Regions from separate parts of the Blautia sp. AM42-2 genome, predicted to be linked through region 3. Evidence: predicted binding sites of a transcription regulator. Region 3 holds the regulator's gene; each other region holds the start of a gene.

What was found. The regulator Rex, encoded in region 3, represses fermentation and respiration genes when NADH is low (regulators of the CRP and FNR family bind a similar motif). The targets are predictions, from matches to a motif close to ATTGTTAANTANTTAACAAT.
Region 1: the regulator Rex is predicted to act here: its motif matches at 1,911-1,930, upstream of DW915_RS02920 (iron-sulfur cluster assembly scaffold protein).
Region 2: the regulator Rex is predicted to act here: its motif matches at 1,432-1,451, upstream of fucO (lactaldehyde reductase).

The regions. Positions count from the first base shown of each region.
Region 1 is NZ_QUIM01000001.1:625,388-630,618, forward strand. Features, by position in the region: gene DW915_RS02910 (DNA topoisomerase) at 1-1,112, shown strand, start outside; gene DW915_RS02915 (acyltransferase) at 1,161-1,832, shown strand; gene DW915_RS02920 (iron-sulfur cluster assembly scaffold protein) at 2,050-2,742, shown strand; gene DW915_RS02925 (GGGtGRT protein) at 2,768-3,778, shown strand; gene asd (aspartate-semialdehyde dehydrogenase) at 4,226-5,231, opposite strand, start outside.
Region 2 is NZ_QUIM01000016.1:16,025-21,255, reverse strand. Features, by position in the region: gene fucO (lactaldehyde reductase) at 239-1,387, opposite strand; gene DW915_RS16605 (DUF6783 domain-containing protein) at 1,498-1,605, opposite strand; gene DW915_RS14090 (TetR/AcrR family transcriptional regulator C-terminal domain-containing protein) at 1,609-2,190, opposite strand; gene codB (cytosine permease) at 2,327-3,571, opposite strand; gene DW915_RS14080 (hypothetical protein) at 3,638-4,726, opposite strand; gene DW915_RS14075 (alanine/glycine:cation symporter family protein) at 4,874-5,231, opposite strand, start outside.
Region 3 is NZ_QUIM01000001.1:375,508-380,738, forward strand. Features, by position in the region: gene DW915_RS01795 (NADP-dependent isocitrate dehydrogenase) at 1-641, shown strand, start outside; gene DW915_RS01800 (ABC-F family ATP-binding cassette domain-containing protein) at 741-2,666, opposite strand; gene DW915_RS01805 (redox-sensing transcriptional repressor Rex) at 2,821-3,477, shown strand; gene DW915_RS01810 (NAD(P)H-hydrate dehydratase) at 3,567-5,075, shown strand; gene DW915_RS16235 (hypothetical protein) at 5,139-5,231, shown strand, end outside.

The DNA of each region.
Region 1 (5,231 bases), 250 kb from region 3:
AGCTTTACGAGAAAAAGCTGGTTACCTATCCGCGTACCGACGCCCGTGTGCTTTCTTCTGCCGTTGCAAAGGAAATCAGCAAGAACCTGCGCGGCCTGCAGCAGTACAACATCTGCCGCGGTCTTGCGGATGAAATTTTACAGGGCGAGAGCTGGAAAAAGATCGGTTCCACCCGTTATACGAATGATAAACAGATCACTGACCACTACGCAATCATTCCAACCGGACAGGGCCTTGGCAATCTGCGGAATCTTTCGGAGCTTTCCGCCAAAGTATACGAAACGATTGTCCGCCGTTTTCTTAGCATCTTCTATCCGTCGGCCGTCTATCAGAAGGTCGCGCTTGTGACGGAAATCGGCGGCGAACAGTTCTTTTCCAACTTCCGTGTTCTCGTGGAAGAGGGCTACTTAAAAGCAATGCACTACTCCTTCTTCCGTAAAAAGGATGAGGACGAGGACGGAAAAAAGGACGAGGAAACAACGTGCGATCCCGCATTTCTTGTCGCGCTGTCCCAGTTAAAGAAAGGCAGCGAACTAAACCTGCTCGGCCTTTCAATTAAAGAGGGCGAAACCTCCCCGCCGAAGCGTTATACTTCCGGTTCCATGATCCTTGCGATGGAGAATGCCGGACAGCTCATCGAAGATGAGGAGCTGCGTGAGCAGATCAAGGGAAGCGGCATCGGAACGAGTGCAACGCGTGCGGAGATCTTAAAAAAGCTTGTCTTTATCAAGTATCTCGCGCTGAACAAAAAGACACAGGTCATCACACCAACGCAGCTCGGTGAAATGATCTATGACGTCGTCCACCAGTCCATCCGCCCGCTTCTGAACCCGGAGCTGACAGCAAGCTGGGAAAAGGGACTCACCTATGTGGCGGAGGGATCCATTACCTCTGAGGAATATATGGGAAAACTGGAAAACTTTGTAACACGCCACACCGTGAATGTAAAGCAGATGCGGAACCAGTTCCAGTTAAAGAGCAGTTTTGATGCGTCTGCGCCGTACTATAAAAAAGCCTCTTCCACACGTTCCGGTGCCGGAAAAAGCACGTCTTCAAGAAGCTCTTCTGCAAAGTCTTCTTCGAACAGAAAAAAGACCGCACAGAACACCTGAAATGTGGTAAGATAAACAGGAACAGAAAAAAGAAAGGATGAATCACTCATGAAAGATGCAACCATTTCTGAACTTTATGATTTAACCCAGACCATTGCCGCAAAAATCTTTGAAGGCAAAACGTATCCATGGGAAGTGCTTCCGCTCATCAAGGACTTTATTCTTGAACTCGGTGAGACGCTTGATCCGGCAGAATACGAAAAACGCGGTGAAAATATCTGGATCGCAAAAGATGCCAGTATCGCACCGACCGCTTCCATCAGCGGCCCATGCATCATCGGAAAAGGCGCGGAGATCCGCCAGTGTGCTTTTATCCGCGGAAATGCCATCGTCGGCGAGGGCGCTGTCGTTGGTAACTCCACCGAGCTGAAAAATGTCATTCTCTTTAATAAAGTACAGGTTCCGCACTACAATTACGTCGGTGACTCTGTTCTTGGCTACAAAGCGCACATGGGTGCCGGTTCCATTACTTCCAATGTAAAATCCGACAAGAAGCTTGTCGTTGTCAAAAGCGCCGATGAGCAGATCGAAACCGGACTGAAAAAATTCGGTGCGATGCTCGGCGATGAGGTTGAGGTCGGCTGCAACAGCGTGCTGAATCCGGGAACCGTTGTCGGAAGAAATTCCAACATTTACCCGCTATCCTGCGTCCGCGGTGTGATCCCGTCGGGTCATATCTTTAAAAATGCGAAGGAAATTATCAAAAAATCTGATAATTAAAAATATTTTGTTTTATCGCAAGAAAATCAAACAGATCGTTTGCAAAGACCGCCGGAAATTTTATCGTTTTTCGGCGGTCTTTGCAATTTTTTATCAAAATAGGCTGGACGAATGGCCAATTTTGTGAGACAATAACCATAGGTCTGTGAACAGGCTGGAAACGGTCCGTTCGAAAGACAAAAGCTCAAATAAGTACATATTTGAAAGGAGTTTAACAATGACTTATTCACACGAAGTAGAAATGATGTGTCCGGTTACCCAGGGCGTGCATCACGGTGCAGCTCCGATTCCGGAGGAAGCAAAATGGGTAAAAGCAAAAGAGATCAAAGACATTTCCGGATTCACTCACGGTATTGGCTGGTGCGCACCGCAGCAGGGTACCTGCAAACTGACTCTGAACGTAAAAGAGGGCGTTATCCAGGAAGCTCTCGTTGAGACCATCGGATGTTCAGGAATGACTCATTCTGCAGCTATGGCATCTGAGATTCTTCCGGGACTTACCATCCTTGAGGCTCTGAATACTGACCTTGTGTGTGATGCCATCAATACTGCAATGAGAGAACTCTTCCTTCAGATCGTTTACGGAAGAAGCCAGAGTGCATTCTCCGAGGACGGACTGGTTGTAGGTGCCGGACTGGAAGACCTTGGTAAAGGACTTCGTTCCCAGGTTGGTACTATGTACGGAACCCTTGCAAAAGGACCTCGTTACCTTGAAATGACCGACGGTTATGTAACAGGTATCGCACTGGATGAGGATGACGAGATTATCGGTTACAAATTCATCAACTTCGGAAAGATGATGGACTTCATCAAAGCCGGCGATGATGCAAACACAGCATTCGAGAAAGCAAGCGGACAGTACGGACGTGTTGCTGATGCTGTTAAGATCGTTGACCCGAGAAAAGAGTAATCAGATAATTTAGGAGGATAGGAAAATGGCTTTATTTGAATCATATGAAAGAAGAGAGAAACAGATTCTGGCTAAGCTCGCTGAGTACGGAATCAACTCGATCGAAGAAGCAGCAGAAGTTACAAAAGCCGCTGGTCTCGACGTATACAAAATGATCGAAGGCATTCAGCCAATCTGCTTCGAGAATGCAAAATGGGCTTACACAGTAGGCGCAGCTATTGCAATCAAAAAAGGATGTCGTAAAGCTTCTGAAGCTGCAGCAGCTATCGGTGAGGGACTTCAGTCCTTCTGTATCCCGGGTTCTGTAGCAGATCAGCGTAAAGTTGGTCTTGGCCATGGTAACCTTGGCAAAATGCTTCTGGAAGAGGACACCGAGTGCTTCGCATTCCTGGCTGGACATGAGTCCTTCGCAGCTGCTGAGGGTGCTATCGGTATCGCTGAGAAAGCAAACAAAGTACGTCAGAAACCTCTGCGTGTTATCCTGAACGGTCTTGGAAAAGACGCTGCTCAGATCATCGCACGTATCAACGGCTTTACTTATGTAGAGACCGAGTATGACTACTACACCGGCGAGCTGAAAGAAGTATACAGAAAAGCATACTCCAACGGCCCGCGTGCGAAAGTTAACTGCTACGGCGCTAACGATGTTCGCGAAGGTGTTGCTATCATGTGGAAAGAGAACGTTGACGTTTCCATCACCGGAAACTCCACCAACCCGACTCGTTTCCAGCATCCAGTTGCAGGTACCTACAAAAAAGAGCGTATCGAAGCTGGCAAGAAATACTTCTCCGTTGCTTCCGGCGGTGGTACAGGACGTACTCTTCACCCGGACAACATGGCAGCAGGTCCTGCTTCCTACGGTATGACCGATACAATGGGACGTATGCATTCTGACGCTCAGTTTGCAGGTTCTTCTTCTGTACCGGCTCACGTAGAGATGATGGGTCTGATCGGCGCAGGAAACAACCCGATGGTTGGTATGACTGTTGCTGTTGCTGTAGCTGTTGAAGAGGCAGCAAAAGCTGGCAAATTCTAAAGTTAGCCAATACTTGCGTAAATAGAATTATTTGAGCAGAAAAGAAGCGCCGCGGGATTTTCCGTATGGCGCTTCTTTTTTGTATATTTCTGAAAATGTATATGAGTGTATCGTGGTTATCTCATCACTGGAATATCCGATCTGAGCGCCTAAATAGTTGCTATAATTCTCCGACAGATCTTCTCCGGTTTCCTTATCATACATTTTTCCTCCGGTTCTCGTAGATATTTAACGTAAAAAAAGACCTCATAACCACATTTCTATGGTTACAAGGTCTTCATTTTGTTGTTTTTCAATTACTCCGGCTTGTGTCCGGGCTGATGATCGGGGTAAGGGGCGGTCGGTGATCTGTTAGCGAACGGCTAGAGGATCAGTGACTTTGCCCTTTTGCGGATCAACTGGGTTGCCCTGGGACAACAAGCGTTTCTTTTCACATATTTATAATTCTTATTTCGCGCTGATATATTTCTTAGCAACAAGTGTCTCCGCACACAGTACAGCTCCGCCGGCTGCGCCGCGGACAGTGTTGTGGGAGAGGCCTACGAATTTCCAGTCGTAGATGGTGTCTTCTCTTAAGCGGCCTACGTTGATTCCCATGCCGTTCTCGTAGTTGACATCCAGGGTTACCTGCGGACGGTTATCCTCGGTCATGTAGCGGATGAACTGTTTCGGTGCGCTTGGGAGGTTCAGTTCCTGCGGAAGGCCTTTGAAGTTCTCCAGTTTCTCGATGAGCTGCTCTTTCGTTGGTTTCTTGCGGAATTTAACGAAAACAGCTGCGGTGTGTCCGTTTAATACCGGTACACGGATGCACTGGCAGGTGATCTTCGGCTCGGTTGCTTTTACGATCACGCCGTTCTCGATTTTACCCCAGATACGAAGCGGCTCCTGCTCGCTCTTCTCTTCCTCGCCGCCGATAAACGGGATGATGTTGCCTTCCATCTCCGGCCAGTCTTTGAAGGTTTTTCCTGCTCCGGAAATTGCCTGATATGTGGTTGCAACAACCTCATACGGCTCAAACTCTTTCCATGCAGTTAAAACCGGCGCATAACTCTGGATGGAGCAGTTCGGTTTTACCGCAATAAATCCTCTCTTGGTGCCCAGACGTTTTTTCTGGAACTCGATGACATCGAAATGTTCCGGGTTGATTTCCGGCACTACCATTGGCACATCCGGTGTCCAGCGGTGTGCGCTGTTGTTGGAAACAACCGGTGTCTCGGTCTTTGCATATGCTTCTTCAATCGCTTTGATCTCATCTTTCGACATATCAACAGCGGAAAATACAAAATCTACGGTAGATGCCACATGCTCTACATCATTTACATTCATCACAACGAGCTTTTTCACTGCTTCCGGCATTGGAGTATCCATTTTCCAGCGTCCGCCGACTGCTTCCTCATATGTTTTTCCGGCACTTCTCGGACTTGCTGCCAGGGTCACAACTTCAAACCACGGA
Region 2 (5,231 bases), on a different contig from region 3:
AAAGAAAAATCACCCCGGAAAACAGGATGAAAACTTCTGTTTTCCGGGGTGATTTAACCGAATCAAGTAAGTCCCCTGCTTCCATTGCGAAAAGCAATAAGCAGTGGGTGGGGACTTGCTTGTATCAGGAGGAGTGCAAGCTCCTTCTGATAAACTGCGGAGCAGTTATTTGGTTATGAGCAAGTAGCGAAGCGGATTGTGAATATCCGCTTCGCATGTGGGAAACGAATTATGTTCGTTACGCCATGATTTTGCGGAACAGATCCTTCAGATCTTCTACGCTTGCATCCTTCGGGTTGCCCGGTGCGCAGGCATCTGCGTGTGCGGAATCTGCAAGGAACTGCAGATCTTCTTCTTTGACTGCCTCGAGAACAGATGGGATTCCAACGTCTGCGGACAGCTTCTTAACAGCATCAATCGCTGCTTTTCTATACTCTTCCTGAGACATTTCGTCTACACCTGTAACGCCCATGGCACGTGCGATTTCGCGGTATTTCTCACCGGTGCACTCCTGGTTGTATTCCATAACGATCGGAAGCATCATGGCACATGCAACACCGTGTGGGGTATCATAAACAGCACCAAGGGTGTGTGCCATGGAGTGAGCGATTCCAAGACCTACGTTGGAGAAGCCCATACCTGCGATGTACTGGCCAAGAGCCATGCCTTCGCGTCCCTCTTTGGTGTTTGCGACAGCACCGCGCAGAGATTTGGAGATGAGTTCGATGGCTTTCAGATGGAACATGTCAGTCATTTCCCATGCAGCTTTTGTGGTGTAGCCTTCGATTGCGTGAGTCAGAGCGTCCATACCGGTGGAAGCGGTCAGGCCTTTCGGCATGGAGGACATCATATCCGGGTCAACAACTGCGATGATCGGCATATCGTGCGGGTCAACGCATACGAATTTACGTTTTCTCTCTACATCGGTGATAACGTAGTTGATGGTAACCTCTGCAGCAGTACCGGCTGTAGTCGGAACGGCGATGATCGGTACGCACGGATTTTTGGTCGGTGCGGTGCCCTCAAGGCTTCTGACATCCTCAAACTCCGGGTTTGCGATGATGATACCGATGGCTTTGGAGGTATCCATAGAAGAGCCGCCGCCGATGGCGATCAGATAGTCAGCGCCGGATGCCTTGAAAGCTTCTACGCCGTGTTTTACGTTTTCGATGGTCGGGTTTGGCTTGATATCGCTGTAAAGCTCATAGTCGAGTCCGTTTGCGGTCAGAATATCGGTTACTTTGGAAGTAACGTTGAATTTAATCAGATCCGGGTCAGAGCATACGAAAGCTTTCTTGAAGCCGTGTGCCTTTGCTTCATTTGCGATTTCGGCAATAGCGCCTGCTCCGTGATAAGAGGTTGCATTTAAATTAATACGATTTGCCATGATTGAAAAACTCCCTTCTAAAATGAATAAATAGTTTTACTGAACTTGTTATTATATTAACAAATCCGGAAGGGAAAAAGAAAGTGACAGAAGAGGCGAAGTGTAACACTTTAAAAAAAATCGCCATTGTGACAAAAACAACAGAACAAAATTTGTGAAAAATAACCAGAGCGTGTCTGAAAAACCATTTCCGCAATCTGCAAGTCCCACTTTGACACGCTCTAAGAGAGCAGCTGCAGATTTCGGAACAGTTTTTTTAAGTCTTCCGGCATTGCCCGGACGAGAAGAGCGGCAAACTCGGAAGGTGTCAGATCCATGCTGGTAAGCACCCATTTTACGGTCATGGTGATGGAACCCTGACAGTACATTTCGAGAAGAAAATGTATTTCCGGTGAAACCGGACTGCCGCTTTTTTCGTGAATCAGATTTTCGTAGAACGCGAGAATCAGATCGAAATCGTGCTCACGCAGAGAATTCTGCTTGTCGTAGCGGAAGGCAGCGGCGAAAAAAGCTTTTTCTTTCTGAATATAGGTAAATTTCTTTTCCAGACTGTCAAAAACGGTCGTTCCGCGACCCATATGTTCGAAGGATTTTGTCAGTAATTTATCAAAATACCAGTTGATCAGATCGTATTTGTCGAGAAAATTGCGGTAGAAGGTCTGGCGGGTAACACCACAGATTTCACAGATCTGGCGCACGGTGATCTCTTCGACAGGGGTTGATTTCATGCACTCCTTCATGGATTCGGCAAGACGGTATTTTGTTTTTTCTCCTTTGGGAGCAGATACGGTGGAATGGATCATCCGGGCAGTTTCCTTTCGCTTCGAAAATTGTAACTATGCAGAGTTATGCATATATTATAACGCGAATCCGAAAAAATAAAAAGCCCTGAACATGTTCCGGAGATAAGATACAGGAACATATTCAGGACGATTTTGCTCATTTTCTTTTGTTTACGGCCTGTCCGACACAGTAGCATACAGCGGCAACAACCATGCCGTTGATGGAAGCGATGCCCCAGTGTAAGAGGTTCGCAACAATGGCACCGAGAATGACACCGGCAACCGCAAACCAGTCTACGGTTTTAAGCTTCGGCTGATCGGTTTCAAAGTCCTTTTTGTTCATGAAGTAGGCGAGCACCAGAATCATGCCGACCGGCGGCAGGGTACAATTCAGAATGTTGAGCCAGCCGCAGAAGTTGTAGTACAGCCATACGGAGGCAACCGTTCCGATGATACCGGAAAGGAGAACCATCGGTTTTTTCCTCTGATGGAAGATGTTGGCAAGACCAAGACCTGCGGTATACAGAGCGTTGTCGTTTGTAGTCCAGATATTAAGACCGAGAACGAGAACAGCCAGGTAGAACAGGTTCAGGCGGACCATAACCTCGAAGATATCGTTTCCGCCGACAAAGATCGAGGAAACGGCACCGAAGAAGAACATCAGGGAGTTTCCGATGAAGAAGGCCACAACCGTGGTGATGGCACCCGCTTTTCCGTCCTTTGCAAAACGTGCGAAGTTCGGGGTTGCGGTTCCGCCGGAAACGAAGGAGCCGATGACAAGACCGGCACCGCCGATGATAGTCAGAGATCCGCTGGATTTGGCAAACTGATCGATGATCGTTCCGTCGCCTCTCATTACGGCCATGACCATGGCGATCGTTCCGAGAATGGCAACACTTGGTACAGCGATATAGCTGACGATGGTCAGAGATTCAATACCAAAATAGGCAGAGGCGGTCATGCAGACGCCGGCAAGAATAACAAGTCCCCACTGTGCCGCAGTGCTTCCACCGAGCAGCTCCTTGGAAACCGGAATTGCAAACATGGCAAGACCGACACCAAACCATCCGATCTGCGTAAAGCTGGTCATGGCTGACGGCAGATAGGAACCTTTTTCGCCAAAGGCTCTCTGGGACAAAAGATCAAGTGACAGACCGGTTTTTGCACCGACGTAGCCGAGCAGACCGGTATAAATACCAAGAATGATTCCACCAAGGATCAGTGATCCCAAAAAGCCCCAGAAATCGAGGCCGTCAGCGAGCTGCTGGCCGACCCACATGCTTGCCGAGAAGAAGGTGAAGCCAAGCATGATCATAAACATAGTTACTACATTTTTCCGGGCAGAAGCCGGAACTGCGCTGTCCGCGAAGTCAACATCTTTTACTTTCTTTTCTTTTTCCATAATATCTCCTGAAAACTGTGATTACGGTTCGCCGAAATTCAGCGAACCGTAAGAAATGGTTTTTTGTTACAGCATGTATTTGCGAAGTGCTGCGGTAAACTCTTCAATTCGTTCAGCCGCAATTTCTTTCAGGGTAGCATCGCCAAGGCTTGCAATGTAACCTTTTTCCTGGCGGTACAGCCATTTGGCCACGCGTTCATCGATTTCTTCGTAGTGATTGATGTGAATCCACTCTTCGTAGGATGCGCCAAGCGGGCAGCCGAGCTTCTCCTCGAGCAGTCTGGTAAAGTCGATCCGGTCGGCCCTCTCCAGCATTTTATTCCAGAAATCGAGAACCTCCTCGACGTGCTCGTGGATTTCATAGCGTCTTGCACCGCCATCGTAGATGATGCATTTTTCAAACAGCGGATCGCGCATGGAAAGCGTTTCTCTTCGGAACTCCGGTGCAATGATACCGTCTTTCCAGTAGAAATCGACATCCGGCAGATTGATTCCGGATACGCCCTTGTCCTGATAGGTGCTGAAGATTCCTTCGTAATATACGGTGATAAAGCCTTCAAACTCCGGCCAGAACTCGCGGATTTCTTTTGTGAGACGTTCCAGGATTTTGATTCCGGTTGTGCCGCCGATCGTAAAGATGATAATGTTACGAAGGGAAGCACCGTGCTCACGGTAGAAATCGGTTACGTAGCGCAGGCAGTGGATCAGCGTCTCACCCGTTGCGATGATATCGCCGATCAGAAGTGTGCTTCCCGGAACCATTGTCAGCTTGCTGTATTTGATTTCCAGACCCGCGATCTCCTCTTCTTTGAAGACACGCTCACTTGACAGAAAGCTGATGTCATGCACACGAATGTGCTCACGGTAGCAGCTTTCCTCCAGCGGATAATTCAAAGCGCCGCGCAGGATGGAAAGGATGTTGGCTGCGGTTACCTTTCCCTGCTCTTTAAAATAATAAAGCATCTGTGAAGTAGACGGAATCAGGCAGTGATAAACCTCATATCCGACAACCTCCGGTGTGTTCAGAAGCTTTCTTGTCTCTGCTTCGGAAACGATATAGTATTCGTTCTCATAATCGCCGCCTGCGAGGCGATAGCAGTCCACGCCCTGTTCCGAAAACTCCGGCACCAGTTTTACTTCATTCCATTTTTCCATTCAAAAGTTCCTCCCGGTTTTCCCTCTTTGGTAAACATGTTATAAACTTTTAACAGTGTAAGGGGTAGCAACCTGATTGTCAAGGGAAAAGGCGAATTTACATGATTTTCTTACAGAAGAAGGGAATGCGCCGCGAGAAAAGGAATTTTACCGGGTTTTGCCTTCTCTGGAAAAATATTCCTTTGTAAGCTCCACAACCTTGCCCGAAAGCAGGAAGAGCGCAATCAGGTTTGGGATTGCCATGAGGCCGTTGAAGGTCTCGGCAATGCTCCACATCAGGCCGAGGTTTGCGGTGGCGCCAAGGATGGCAACCAGCGCATAGGCGGCCATAAAATATTTTGTGATTCTTTCGGAGAATAAAAACTCGATGCAGCGTGCACCGTAAAGTCCCCATCCGAGAATCGTGGAAAAGGCGAAGCAGCACATCGCGAACGCGGTGAGCAGCGAAACCCAGTTTCCGTATGTAAGGGTAAAACCGCTGATGGTCAGCTCTGCGCCGGCAGCC
Region 3 (5,231 bases):
AAAGCTTTGCGAGAAGCTGTTTCGAGTACGCACTGTCCACGAAACAGGATCTGTGGTTTGCAAGCAAGGATACGATTTCCAAGAAGTATGATCACCGCTTCAAGGATATCTTCCAGGAGATCTTCGATGCAGAGTACAAAGAGAAATTTGCAGAAGCAGGCATTACCTACTTCTACACTCTGATCGACGACGCCGTTGCCCGCATCATGAAAGCAGAGGGCGGCTTTATCTGGGCCTGCAAGAACTACGACGGCGATGTCATGAGCGACATGGTATCCTCCGCCTTCGGTTCCCTTGCGATGATGACTTCTGTTCTCGTATCCCCGCACGGATATTACGAGTACGAGGCTGCGCACGGAACCGTACAGCGCCACTATTACCGTCACTTAAAAGGTGAGGAGACATCCACCAACTCCGTGGCCACCATTTTTGCATGGACCGGCGCACTCAGAAAACGCGGGGAAATGGATGGAAACGCAGAACTTTCCGCATTTGCAGACCGTCTGGAAAAAGCAACGATCGCAACGATCGAGAGCGGAAAAATGACAAAAGACCTTGCGCTGATCACCACCATGGAAAATCCGACCGTATTAAACAGCCGTGATTTCATCCTGGCCATCCGCGAGGAGCTGGAGAAATAATTAAACGAAGCAAAAAAGAAAGCCGATCCGGCATTCCCGCAAAAAGGGATGCGCCGGACCGGCTTTTTCTGTTTTGAATTTTTCCGGGGAAAACCAGGCCTACTCGGCAAGCTCTTCCCATTTTTCATACAGCTCTTCGAGTTCCGCGGCAATCTCTGCTTTCTCTTTGCTTAATTTCACACACTCTGCCACATTCGTTGCGACTTCCGGTTTCGACATTTCCTCATCAATTTCCGAATCGCGTGTCTCAAGCTCTTCAATTCGTTTCTCCGTCTTTTTCAGCTCGTTCTCTTTCTTGCGGAGACGTGCCTGTTCTTCTTTCTGCGCTTTCCAGTCCAGCTTTGTGGAGGAGGCTTCGGAAGGAGCCGCTGTTTCTTCCGGAGCGGCGGCATCGGCAGCAGGAGCATAGATGCGGGTCAGCTCTTCTTTTTTCTCCAGATAGTAATCGTAATTTCCGATATAGTTGACGAGTGTCTGTCCCGTCAGCTCCAGAATCCGGGTTGCAGTCTGATTGATAAAGTAACGGTCGTGGGAAACGTACAGTACCGTTCCAGTGTAATCCTTCAGCGCGTTTTCCAGAATCTCCTTTGATACGATATCGAGGTGGTTGGTCGGCTCGTCGAGGATCAGGAAGTTGGCGTTCGAGAGCATCAGCTTGGCAAGAGAAATTCGTCCGCGCTCACCGCCGCTCAAGGTATGAATCGGTTGGAAGACATCGTCGTTTGTAAACAGGAAGGCGGCCAGCACATTTCGGATTTCGGTGTTTGTCAGATACGGATACGCGTCGGAAATCTCCTGGAAAATGGTCTTTTCCATGTGGAGTACCTGATGCTCCTGATCGTAGTAACCGATCTGTACACGGCTTCCAAGTGTAAAAGAGCCGGCATCCGGTCGGATGACTTCGTTTAAGATCTTTAAGATCGTCGTTTTTCCCGTTCCGTTGTTTCCGATGATTGCGACGCGCTCCCCGCGCTTGATTTCGAAATTCAGATCCTGGAAAAGCGTCTGTCCCGGGAAGGCTTTGGAGAGATGCTCGACAGTCAGCACATCGTTTCCGCTTGTGATGCGCGGCTCCAGACGGATCCGCATATCGGAGCGTACTTCCGTCGGTTTTTCGAGAACATCCATTTTGTCCAGCATCTTTTCACGGCTCTCGGCACGCTTGATGGATTTTTCCCGGTTGAAGGATTTCAGCTTTGCGATGACTTCCTCCTGATGGTGGATTTCCTGCTGCTGGTTGACCCAGGCATGGTAAGCGGCCTCGCGGAGCATTGCTTTTTTCTGACTGTAGGCGGTATAGTTTCCCTCAAAAGTTGTTACTTTTTTATTGTCCACTTCAACGACTTTTGTGACAACGCGGTCGAGAAAGTAACGGTCATGGGAGACGATCAGGACGGCTCCGCTGTAATTTAAAAGATACGTTTCGAGCCAGGAGATCGAGTCCATATCGAGGTGGTTGGTCGGCTCGTCGAGCAGAATGATGTCCGGTTTGGTGAGCAGCAGTTTACCAAGTGCCACGCGGGTCTTCTGACCGCCGGAGAGGGAGTCCACCTGTTTTTCAAAATCGCTCTCGGAAAAGCCAAGACCTTTTAAAACACCGACGACTTCACTGCGGTACGCGTATCCGTTTTCCAGTTCAAAGGTATGGGAGAGGCGGGTATAGGTGGAAAGAAGTTCATCCAGCGCTGCACCGGATTTTGTCTTCATATCACTTTCCATCTGACGGAGGCGTTCCTCCATATCGATCAGATTCTGTTTCGCGGTCAGCACTTCCTGGTAAATGGAAAGGTGTCCGGTCAGATCCTGATGCTGGGCGAGATAGCCCATCGTCTTTCCTTTGGAGAGGATGACCTCTCCCTCATCGGCCCTCATTTCGCCGATGATGATTTTTAACAGCGTCGATTTTCCGGCACCGTTGATGCCGACCAGTGCGGCTTTTTCGCGTTCTTCTATATGAAAAGATGCATTTTTGATAATTTCCGTTGTCCCGAATGCTTTCGAGATATTCTGACATGCAAGAATCATGTGGTTCCTCCAGATAACATATTTCTGTATTTTGACATAATACACCATCCTTATTATAGAGAGTAATACACAAAATTTCAAGAAATCTTTGACAATTTTCTATCAACCATATATAATATGAATATATGCAGGTGTAAATAAGGAGGAATTTATCTTGGAAGAAAAAGGAATTTCGCGGGCAGTTATCAAAAGACTTCCTAGATATTATCGTTACCTGGGCGAATTGCTGGAGGACGGAGTAGAACGGATCTCTTCCGGTGAGCTGAGCGAGCGGATGAAAGTGACAGCTTCCCAGATTCGCCAGGACTTAAATAATTTCGGCGGCTTCGGCCAGCAGGGGTATGGTTATAACGTGCGGTATCTGTACAGCGAGATTGGAAAAATCTTAGGTCTGGACAGAGTCCACAATATGATTTTTGTCGGAGCCGGAAATCTGGGACAGGCGCTTGCCAATTATGCGGCCTTTGAAAGAAGCGGATTCAAAACGGTCGGTATTTTTGACGTCAACCCGGTATTAAAAGGAATCTCCGTGCGCGGAATTGAAATCCGCATGGCGGACGAGCTTCCGGAATTTATCAAGGAACACCATGTGGAGATTGCGGCTTTGACACTGCCAAAAGCAAAAGCGGTAGAGATGGCAGAGATTCTCGTGGATAACGGTGTAAAAGCAATCTGGAATTTTGCACATACCGATCTAAACTTAAAACTTCCGAAAGATGTGATCGTCGAGAACGTCCATCTTTCCGAAAGTCTGATGCGTCTCTCCTACAATCTGACCAGATATGAGGCGGAGCATCCAAAGAACAATTAAGAAACCAAAACAAAAGCAGGAGAGTCTTCGGGAAACCGGAGACTTTTTCTGTTCACTTTCCGGATAAGGCAGGAAAAGGAGGAAAAGCGATGAAACGGATTCTTACAGCAGCACAGATGAAGCAGGCAGACCGCAATACGATCGAAACCATGGGGGTACCGTCCCTGGTACTGATGGAGCGCGCGGCGCTGTCCTGCGTGGAGGAGCTTCAAAGTGGAACATGGAATACAGGAAAAGTCCTTGCTGTGTGCGGTCCCGGAAATAATGGCGGGGACGGTGCGGCAATTGCACGGATTTTAAAGACGAAAGGGGTGGATGCGGAACTGTTCTGTCTTGGAAATCCGGAAAAATACAGTGAAGGCATGAGAGTACAGAAGAAAATTGCGGAAAATTATGGGGTCCGTGAGGTTAAGAATCCGGATTTCCGGGAATATACTGTTATCATAGATGCCATCTTTGGAATTGGCGTATCCCGTCCGCTGGCAGGGGAGTACCGGAGGGCAGTGGAAGCAATCTGCGCAAGCGGTGTTCCTGTTCTTGCCGTGGACATCCCTTCGGGGATCCACACGGATACCGGAGAGGTCCTTGATGCGGCGGTGAAAGCCAGAGCCACGGTGACATTTGCCTGTGCAAAGCCAGGGCTTCTTTTTGATCCCGGAAAACGATATGCCGGAGAGGTCCTGGTCCGTGATATTGGAATCGGCTTTGATGCAGGAGAAGAGGAGACGCCCTGGTACGGTTCAGTGGAAAAAGAAGATCTGGACCGGTTTCTTACCCGCACGCCGATGGGAAATAAGGGAACCTTCGGAAAGGTGCTGGTACTTGCCGGTTCCGGTGCCATGTGCGGAGCCGCTGTTTTGTGTGCCAGGGCAGTCCTTGCATCCGGTGCCGGCATGGTAAAGGTTGTGACAGAGGAAAGAAACCGTACGCCGCTTTTCTGTGCCCTGCCGGAAGCAATGGCGGATTTCTGGAAGGAGGATGAGCCGCTTCCGGAAGAAGCCCTGCTGCAGGATCTCGCCTGGGCGGACGCTGTTGTTGCGGGACCGGGACTTTCCAAAAGCCGGACGGCAAAAGAACTGCTCGTTTTTACGGTGCAGCACACAGAAGTTCCTCTTGTTCTGGATGCAGATGCGCTGAACCTGATTGCAGAAGATGCAGAGATTCTTTCGGGCTATCGGGCAGAAAAAATTTTAACGCCTCATGTAGGAGAGCTTGCACGGCTGCTGCACATGACTATTGCAGAATGCCAGCGTGACCCGGCAGGAAGCGCCGGAAGGGCAGCCGAAAAATACCAGGCCTGCTGTGTACGAAAGGATTCCGTAACCGTGACAGCAGAGGAAGGGCGTGAGCAGTATTACATAAACACAAGCGGAAGCAGTGCGCTTGCGACGGCGGGAAGCGGCGATGTGCTCGCGGGAATCACAGGCGCCTTTGCAGCAAAACGTCAGTGTGAAAAAAATGAGAAAAAAATCAGCCTTGCCAAAACAGCGGCACTGGCGGCATATGCGCATGGAAAGGCGGGAGAGGCTGCGGAAGAAAAAAGCAGTGCTTCCTATGTAACAGCATCCGAGATTATCAGAGGATTGCAGTCAATCTGAGCAAAGCAGATCAGAATCACGGGTTCCCAAAAGGACTCCGGGCGGACTTTTTTGAAGTGCCGGATGAAATTTGTGAATACCTCCGGAAAAACAGGCAATATTAAATACATGGAAACGATTTTAAAAGGCGTAAAACGCCGGATCGTTATCGTATGG